Regions from separate parts of the Moritella viscosa genome, predicted to be linked through region 1. Evidence: predicted binding sites of a transcription regulator. Region 1 holds the regulator's gene; each other region holds the start of a gene.
What was found. Region 1 encodes sigma-54, which starts transcription at its own class of promoters, with help from an activator protein. Its sites were predicted from a motif close to GTTGGCACGNNNNTNGNNT; they were not measured.
Positions count from the first base shown of each region.

Region 2: the regulator sigma-54 is predicted to act here: its motif matches at 1,758-1,776, upstream of BT797_RS04050 (LruC domain-containing protein).
Region 3: the regulator sigma-54 is predicted to act here: its motif matches at 1,477-1,495, upstream of fliE (flagellar hook-basal body complex protein FliE).

Region 1 covers NZ_FPLG01000088.1:117,944-121,207, forward strand. The annotation lists gene lptB (LPS export ABC transporter ATP-binding protein) at 1-542, shown strand, start outside; gene BT797_RS12650 (RNA polymerase factor sigma-54) at 593-2,104, shown strand; gene hpf (ribosome hibernation promoting factor) at 2,136-2,423, shown strand; gene rapZ (RNase adapter RapZ) at 2,625-3,264, shown strand, end outside.
Region 2 covers NZ_FPLG01000024.1:12,308-15,571, forward strand. The annotation lists gene lamB (maltoporin LamB) at 1-1,183, opposite strand, end outside; gene BT797_RS04050 (LruC domain-containing protein) at 1,831-3,264, shown strand, end outside.
Region 3 covers NZ_FPLG01000052.1:77,964-81,227, forward strand. The annotation lists gene fliF (flagellar basal-body MS-ring/collar protein FliF) at 1-1,085, opposite strand, end outside; gene fliE (flagellar hook-basal body complex protein FliE) at 1,108-1,437, opposite strand; gene BT797_RS08195 (sigma-54-dependent transcriptional regulator) at 1,557-2,948, opposite strand; gene BT797_RS08200 (sensor histidine kinase) at 2,953-3,264, opposite strand, start outside.

The DNA.
Region 1 (3,264 bases):
TTGATGACCAAGAATTAACGCATGAGCCAATGCACATTCGTGCACAACAAGGTATTGGTTACTTACCCCAAGAAGCATCTATTTTTCGTCGTTTATCGGTAACGAAAAATATCATGGCAATCTTAGAGTTACGAACTGAACTAACGCGTTTCGAACGTGAAGAAAAGTTAGAAGAATTATTAGAAGAATTTCATATCACCCATATTCGCGATAGTTTAGGAATGAGCTTATCGGGTGGTGAACGCCGCCGCGTTGAGATTGCCCGCGCACTCGCAGCAGATCCAAAGTTTATTTTATTAGATGAACCGTTTGCTGGCGTTGATCCAATCTCGGTTGGTGATATTAAAAAAATTATTCAACATCTGCGAGATCGTGGTTTAGGGGTATTAATTACCGACCATAACGTACGTGAGACGCTCGATGTATGTGAACACTCTTATATTGTGAGCCATGGACATTTGATCGCATCAGGTACTTCTGAAGAGATTTTATCCAACGAAAAAGTAAAAGAAGTATACCTTGGAGATCAATTCCGACTATAGTTTGATATTGATACGTTACCGCATTAAGGAAGAGAGAGAGTAGTCGTTAGATGAAGCCATCATTACAACTTCGTATGAGTCAATCTCTGGCAATGACGCCACAGTTGCAACAAGCGATTCGATTATTACAATTATCGACCTTGGAGTTACAACAAGAGATTCAAGAAGCATTAGACAGTAATCCGCTACTGGAACAAGAAGATCCCAATACAGCTCAGCCAAATGGTGCAGAAAGTAGCGATGAGCATAATCTGGATAATAACGACACTGTTACCGATGCCAGCCAAATAGAAGTGAGTGATGCGCTCGCCAGTGAAGCAATGCCAGATGAACTACCTAATGACAGTAATTGGGATGATGTCTACACTCCTCAAATACAGACTCACGGCAGTGCGGGTGGCGGTATTGATGGCTTAGACCAAGTCTATCAAGGTGAGACTAGCGAAGGCTTATATGAGCATCTCATGTGGCAAATGGAATTAACCCCCTTTACTGACACTGATCGTGCTATTGCTGTTGCGATTATTGATGGCATTGATGATCATGGTTACCTTAATCAGACTTGTGAAGATATCCTGTCTAGCGTCAATAGCGATCACCAAGAACTCAGCGACAGTAGCAGTAGTGAAGAACAAATTGAATTAGATGAAATCGAAGCTGTATTGAAGCGTATTCAGCATTTCGATCCCATCGGCGTTGCTGCGCGCTCATTACAAGAATGTTTATTGATCCAACTCCAGCATTTACCTAAAAACACACCTTGGTTAACAGAATGTCAGCAAATAATTCAGTCTCACATGGATTTATTGGGCAATCGCGACTACCGTCAATTAAGCCGTAAGACAAAATTAAAAGAACCACAACTTAAAGAGATCATGCAATTAATACAGAGTCTAGAACCCAGACCTGGCAACGTAATTGATCAGACTGAAGGGCTGTATGTTATTCCCGATGTTTTAGTAAAGAAAAAAAATAATCAATGGGTAGTAGAGTTAAATCCTGACATTGTGCCAAGATTAAAAGTGAACAATGAATATTCAAACTTGTCGACAGGCAATCGTAATAGCAGCGACGGGCAGTTTATTCGAACCCATGTACAAGAAGCTAAATGGTTTATTAAAAGCTTAGAAAGCCGTAATGAAACCTTACTAAAAGTAACGAAAAGTATTGTTCAACGCCAAGTTGATTTCTTTGAATATGGCGATGAAGCCATGAAACCTATGGTTTTAAATGATATTGCCGAAGAAGTGGAGATGCACGAGTCAACGATTTCACGGGTAACAACGCAGAAGTTTATGCATACACCACGTGGTATTTTTGAACTTAAATTTTTCTTTTCAAGCCATGTCAGTACTGACAATGGCGGAGAATGTTCATCAACCGCTATTCGTGCATTAATAAAAAAATTGGTCGCGGCAGAAAATGCCATTAAACCATTAAGTGACAGCAAGATTGCTGATTTACTTGCTGATCAAGGTATCAAAGTGGCTAGACGTACGATTGCAAAATATCGAGAGGCACTAAGTATACCACCGTCTAATCAGCGTAAAAGCCTATTATAGGGCTAATCCAACCTTCATAGGGGAGACATATATGCAAATTAATTTAACCGGTAGACATGTAAACATTACAGACTCACTGAAAGATTACGTTGATAGCAAGTTTTCCAAATTAGAACGGCATTTTGATCATATAAACAATATTCATGTGATTTTAAATGTTGAAAAATTACTTCAAATTGCAGAAGCAAAAATACATTTAAATGGGGGTGAGATCTTTGCCGTGCATGAACACAATGACATGTATGCCGCAATTGATGGCTTAATGGATAAGCTCGATCGCCAAGTGATTAAGCATAAAGAGAAGTTGATTCGCCATTAATTTTAACCTCGCCACAAATAACCTAAAGGAAAACCATTTTTCCTTTAGGTATTAATGCTTCTGACATAATTAAAACATATCATATCCAAATCAATTGCGGGATAATGACCCCATTATTTTATATCGCTGTAAGTTTTAAATTAGCAACCTAGTGTTGACTATGGTCACGATATATTTACTGCGCAGATGTGAGGACAAAAGATGAAATTAATAATAGTCAGCGGCCAATCAGGGTCCGGAAAATCCATTGCATTACGCGTACTTGAAGATCTAGGCTACTATTGCGTAGATAACCTGCCAGTAAAATTACTACCGCAACTTCTACAAACCTTAAATGACCAAACCGAAAAAATGGCTGTGAGTATTGATGTCCGTAACTTACCAACAGAAAAAAAAGAATTAAACGACATCATTGCTGAGTTAAGAGCGAGCACCGAGTTAACTAGTTTATTTCTTGATACCAATAAATCTGTGCTCATCAAACGTTATAGTGAAACCAGACGTCTTCACCCTCTCACAAAAGACGAACTATCCCTATCGCAAGCCATTGAAATAGAAGAGAAACGATTAAGCCCTTTAGCTTTACTCGCTGATTTAAAAATCGATACTACTGAACTCAACATTCATGAACTTAGTGAACAAATTAAAGAACGCATTTTAGGAAAGAAAAACAACCAACTTGTCTTAGTATTTCAATCGTTTGGTTTTAAACATGGCCTACCTATGGATGCCGATTATGTATTTGATGTCCGTTTTCTACCAAATCCCCATTGGATCCCTGAATTAAAACCTTATACAGGTCTTGATGAACCAGTTATTAAATACCTGAGTCAACAACCTG
Region 2 (3,264 bases), on a different contig from region 1:
ATCCCAAAGTAGTTCCTTTATCATCAGTAATATACGACGCAAATACACGCAGTTCAGGTCTAGCCCAGAAACTCTCGCCCATTGACCATGCTTGTGCAATAGTCGCTTTGCTGCCACCTTTATCTGTAGAACCTTGAGATTCAGAGAACACACCTAATTCCAAAATGGTTTTCATGTTCTGGTTCCATTTGTACACAGGACGTACCACAACACTAAACAGCTCATGCTCTTCTTTGGCCAAGCCTACATCAGCAGAATTTGCATACATTAATTGATGACCGACTTCGATTTTATCGCCAACACTAACCACACCCCAGTTGATTATGCGGTAACCTGTCGCATCATTTTGTCTTCCGGAACGGTCAAACCAAGCACCACTGCCTAAGTCAGCCATTTGGGCACCATAAGAACTAGTACCATATTGCAACACGGTTTGGTTAAAGCCGTTACTTAAGCCTTGTTGTAAAATAGCCGTTAACATCACGCCATCATCAGCTTCTAACGTTTGCTCTGCTTTTTCATTAGCAAAATTATAAACGGCTGCCACTTCTAAATTTGCACCACTCCATAATTCAAGACCTGAATAACGGACATCAAAAATATTACCATTTACCTGAGAATCATTAGACCATGAGTGGTCCTGTGATAACCCATTCGAACTCGCTTGACTACCTTCGTCTAGCATCCAAGCGGCAGACAATTTACCAGGACCGACGGTTAAGTTTTCAATACCACCACCAGCACCCGCTGAGGTATTTAAGTAGTAAAAATCAGTAATGTGAATATCTTTACGTTGGTAATAACGTTTACCAGCCCACATCGTGGCTTCTTTATCGCTAGCAATTAGCCCCGTCGCTTGTATGTTGAATTGAGCCACGTTGAAGTCACCATCTTCCCAACCATTATTACCTGAATTCCCTTGCGCAATCATTGCGTCAACAATCCAAGTTTGATCTTCCATTCCTGTTATTTTTGGTAGTTCTTGACGGAAACCAAACTCAGCATAAAGATCATTTTCATTACCTAAACGACCAATTTTATTTTTCTCAAAACTAATATTCTCACCATTATTTCCGCTAATACCAGTACCTGCTCGCATGTAACCATTAAAATCGACAGCGCCAGCCGCAAAAGAAAGTAAGGCTGCAGATACAGCAATCGCAACACGATTTAAGTTTTTCATATAATCTAAATCCTTGAATGAGTTTGGTTTCATTTTTCGATCCGTGACCAAGATACAATTGGCTCAGAAGACAAATTCATAGTAAGGAATTTTAAAATAACCACCTCCTCCGCCCTCTGTTAATTTAAGGAGGATGAAAAAGGCTGAGAAAAAAGTGACTGGCTTATTTTTATGAGGAAGATCACCAAAGTAAGGCGTATTTATATGTTTTTTAAATCATAACATAAAAGACACTGTTAACTGGATCATGTTTAATCGACTAAATCGCTATATTAATGCTCTGAATTACATAAAATGCAGCTAATTTATAAATGTGATCTAAGCTGCAAACTGAAGATTAATGAATTAATACTGATTTTATAAATGAACTCTTCAATCACACGATAGGCAAGATAATCACGACATTCTATCACGCTTGATAACAAGTAAATGAAAACAAATTAACAAAGAAATTGTGTTCTTTGCAAACTGCGAATTAAAATTGCATTTTGCGAAGATCCATTTTTAAAATGCGATTAATTTAACAAAAAAAAAACAACAAAAAAATAAATCTATGTTTTTAAAGTACAAAAAAGATGGCACGAGATATGCGATAACAAGGGTACCTATAATACTTACTTTTATACTTCGCAATCAAGGGACTGCTTATGAAAACATGTCAGTACAAGACACTATTATTAATGTCTACCTGCCTTTATAGCTTAAATGCTACATCGGCGCCTTTTGCTAGTTGCCCGACTGAAGCATTTCTATCCCAATACAAAAATGGCAGTACACATTATAAATCAGTGGACCTGAGTACAGGTTTAATCACAACGCTACAAACCGACGATGGCCTAGGCTCTGACTCAATTAATGCGATAGCCTTCAATAACACAGATAAATATATCTATGGTTTTGACCGCAACCAACTGGCATTAGTCAAATTTGATAGCGATTTTAAAGCAACCGTTTTGAACTTTACTAACCCACCAAACAATAACTTTTTTGTGGGTGATATAAAAGATAATAAGTTCTATTTCTATCGTCGCTACCTTGGTCTTTACTACACAAATCTAGACAGCAGTGCATCCGACTACCTCACCATTACAAAAATAGTAGGGTCGAATAAAAGCATTAGAATTGCTGACTTTGCATTTCACCCTACCGATGGCAACATCTATGCCGTAGAAGGTAGAACAGGTCACTTATATCGTATTGATCCAACGACAGGTGTTGCAACTAATGTAGCCAGCACTGGGTTTACATCCCCGCGCAGTGCATTTGGTGCTGCTTACTTTGACTCTGCTGGTTATCTTTATTTCCTCCGTAACAATGACGGTAATATTTACCGGACTGACATAACCGATCCGAACAATATTACTGGCGCATCCGTGTATTTTGCTAAAGCTTCAGCAAGTAACAGTAATGACGGTGCTCGTTGTTCAGAGGCAGCCGTTGTATCAACGAATACGGATTATGGTGATGCTCCAGATACGTACGGGACAACCTTAGCGGTAAATGGTGCAAGGCATCTCATTGACTACAACAACTATATACTTGGTAGCCTTATTGATTCTGAAGATGATGCTAATCTATCACCCAATTCTGACAATACAGATAACCTCGAAGATGAAGATGGTATTCTATTTCAAACCGCACTCGTTACAGGCCTAGATGCCCAAGTCAATGCAACGATCACAGGCGGTCAAGACAGTGCTTATTTCAATGGTTGGTTTGATTGGAATCAAGATGGTGACTTTGAGGATGCGGACGAGCATGTATTTAATAATCTGCAGTTAGATTCTAATTCACATAACATCGCTTTAACCGTACCAGCTACCGCATTAGTCGGCAATACTTGGTCGCGATTCCGGATCGGTGACCAAGCTAACATAACCAGTAGCGGTGGTTATGCTAATGGGGAAGTCGAAGATTATCCAATTACTGTTGTTGATGGTAATACCACCAGTATTTATTATCCAAGTGAAGACGATTATGTCACACTTGCTTACGAAGATCGCTGGCCTGAACAAGGTGACTATGACTTTAACGATGTCGTTATTTTTTATCGAGTAGTGCAAACAATTAGCAATAATCAA
Region 3 (3,264 bases), on a different contig from region 1:
CGCGTTGATTCTTTTTGAGATTGACCGGTAGGACGCGCAGCGGCATTCCCTCCAGCGGCCTCTTCAGGTATATCAGCGTCTAATGGTGGCTGATTGGTTAATGCTCCCGGAATACCTTGACTACCATTTCCGATCGATTGACGTTCTAGTAACATTTCACTGCGTATCGCAGGTAAATCGGGATTAAAACGTTTTTGTGTTTGCTCTGTCACACTAAAGTCCATTGATACATCAACTTCAGCGGTATAATTACTTATACCTAAGATAGGGATAAGTATAGAATCAATTTTGTCTCGGTACTCACGTTCATGATTTTGTACCATTTCAAATTCACGTCGGCCTTTTGCTGCCATCATGTCTTGACTGCCCGAGTTCAGTAAGCGGCCATTTTGATCAGTCAAGGTCACGCGCGTGGGTTCTAAGCCTTGAACAGCAGAAGCAACCAACTGCACCATAGAATCAATATTTTCTTGTGAGATTGCGCTGCTATTACGTATCGTCAATACGACTGTTGCGCTGGGTTTCTTATCGCGCTTAGCAAACACATTTTCTTTTGGAATGGCTAATAATACTTGTGCTTTTGATACATGTTTAAATTCCGTCAATGCCCGTGATATTTGACGCTCACGGCCAAGTTTTAAACGTTCTTGCTCGACACGCTGGCTGACACCAAAGCCCATATCTTTCATCAAGATATCGTCACCTTGTAATTCTGCTGTAGCAAGTCCTGAACGACGTAATCGTAATTTAATATCTTGGTACTGCTCTGCAGGTACAGAGACCGTATCGCCATTAATTTTATATTCTATTTTCTGTTGGTCTAAAAATTCAAGGGTTTCAATAAGCTCAGCCGTTTGATACGTGCCTAAAGGACGCATTTCAGGCTCTTTACCCCAGAGTAAAATAAATACCACTAAGGTTAGCGAAATCGCTAATGCTAAGATTAGAATAATTTGACGTAAGATATCGGCACTAGAGAAAAAACTAAATGCTGAGCTTTTTTGCTCATTCTCATCTAATTGCGCTAAATCATTACCCATATCGTCATTGTTTACGATACCTGTACTTGAAGCTATTTCAGCCACAGAGCTACTCCTTTACCCGAGATTAAACAGGCATACTCATTATTTCTTTATAGGATTCGATCAATTTATTACGAACCTGTACCGTAGCATCGAATGCTATCCCCGATTTTTGCGAGGCTATCATAACATCACTTAGGGACACACTGCGATCTCCTTGATCGAAACGGGTGCGTAAATCACCCGTATTTTGTTGTAATCCGTTCACATTATCCATTGCTTGCTGCAACATATCACCAAAATTGGCAGATGTAGTGCTTGGCGCTTTAACCGCGGTTGGGTCTACTTCAAATTTGGTTGCTTGTAACGACATGCTTTGCATTTCAGCATAAAGACTATTGGCTGCGATATTCATTGATTATCCTTGTTGTCATATTTTTGACCTATCTTAATAAAGCAATTAATATGCCAATAAAAAAAGGCCTCAATTTCAATAAATTGTGGCCTTTTATAATGCGAACTATTTTATAATCGTTATGCTGGAATTTCGATCCCTTGTTCACGCATTTTAGCTAACTTATAGCGTAATGTACGTGGACTGATACCTAATTTCTCTGATACGTTTTTACGAACGCCATTACAGCCAATCAAGGTTTCCAAAATAATTTGATACTCTTGTTGACGTAATTCGTTACCTAAAGGCTCGTTGGGTTGATTAATACTGCGCATAGGGATTTCCGATTTAATATGCAGCTGCGGCGCTTGATCAATCGGTGCGATGACTTGAAAATCTGCGGCGGTAAAATCTTCTAAAATAAGATCTGCATCTTTTATTTTTCCATCAACCGCTAAAATCATCGCGCGTTGGATCACGTTATCCAATTCACGTACATTACCTGGCCAATGATAGATTTGTAACTTAGCCTTCGCGCAATTAAGTAATTCTAGTGTTGGCATATTATTTTGCTTGCAGTGTAATTTTAATAAATGCTCCGCTATCGGTAAAATATCACCTTTGCGCTCAGTTAATGGCAGCCAAACTAATGGGAATACATTTAAGCGATAGTATAAATCTTCTCTAAAATCACCATTCGCTACCGCTTGTTTCATATTTCGGTTACTGGTAGCAATGACTCGTATATTAAGCTTAATCGTTTTACGGCTACCTAATCGCTCAACTTCACGTTCTTGCAGTACTCGTAATAATTTAACTTGCAGCGATAAATCCATTTCCGAAATTTCATCCAGTAAAATGGTTCCGTTTTGTGCTTGCTCAAATTTTCCAGGGCATGCTTGTATCGCGCCAGTAAATGCGCCTCTTTCATAACCAAACAGTGTTGCTTCTAACATATTATCTGGGATCGCCGCACAGTTTATTGCCACAAATGGACCGTCATAACGCAGCGAATTATCATGAATATAACGTGATAGTACTTCTTTACCCGTACCACTTGGGCCTGTCACCATAACTGTTGCATCAGATTTAGCAACTTTACGCGCCAAACTTAATAACAGCTCTGTTTTTTCATCACCGTAACAAGGTGTTCGTTTAACTATTTTTTGTGGTGGTACATAACGACCAACCTGATTAATCAATACTTCTGGAGAGAAGGGTTTACCAATATAGTCAACTGCACCATTACGCATGGCCGTTACTGCATCATCTACTTTGGCAAAAGCCGTCATTAATAATACCGGCAAATCGGGGTATTTTTGTTTAATATTATGCAGTAAAGTTAATCCTGTCATACCACCCATTTGAATGTCACTCACGACCATATCATAGGCTTTTTTACCTAATGCAATGAGTGCGCTTTCACCGCTATCAACTTCATCGCATTCATAACCAGCCATTAATAAGGTATCAACCAAGGCTTCACGAAGACCTAAATCATCTTCAACTACAAGAATTTGAGAATGGGACATACTGTTATCCACCTATTACCATTGGTTGAGGTTCTGCTACACGATGTAGCGGTACGATTATACTAAAACGACTGCCTTCACCGACAGTTGAGTCTAACTCTAAACTGCCTTGGTGCGCTTTTACCACACTTTGTACAACGGCAAGGCCAAGACCCGTCCCCTGTGATTTAGTAGTAAAAAAAGGTTCTAAAATTTTTGCTTGCATGGGTTTCGATATCCCTGGACCATCATCAGACACCACAATTGCGACTTTATCGTCACCAGATCGAACGGCAGAAATCGCGAGGTTAGCCCCTTGCCCACAAGCGTGTAATGC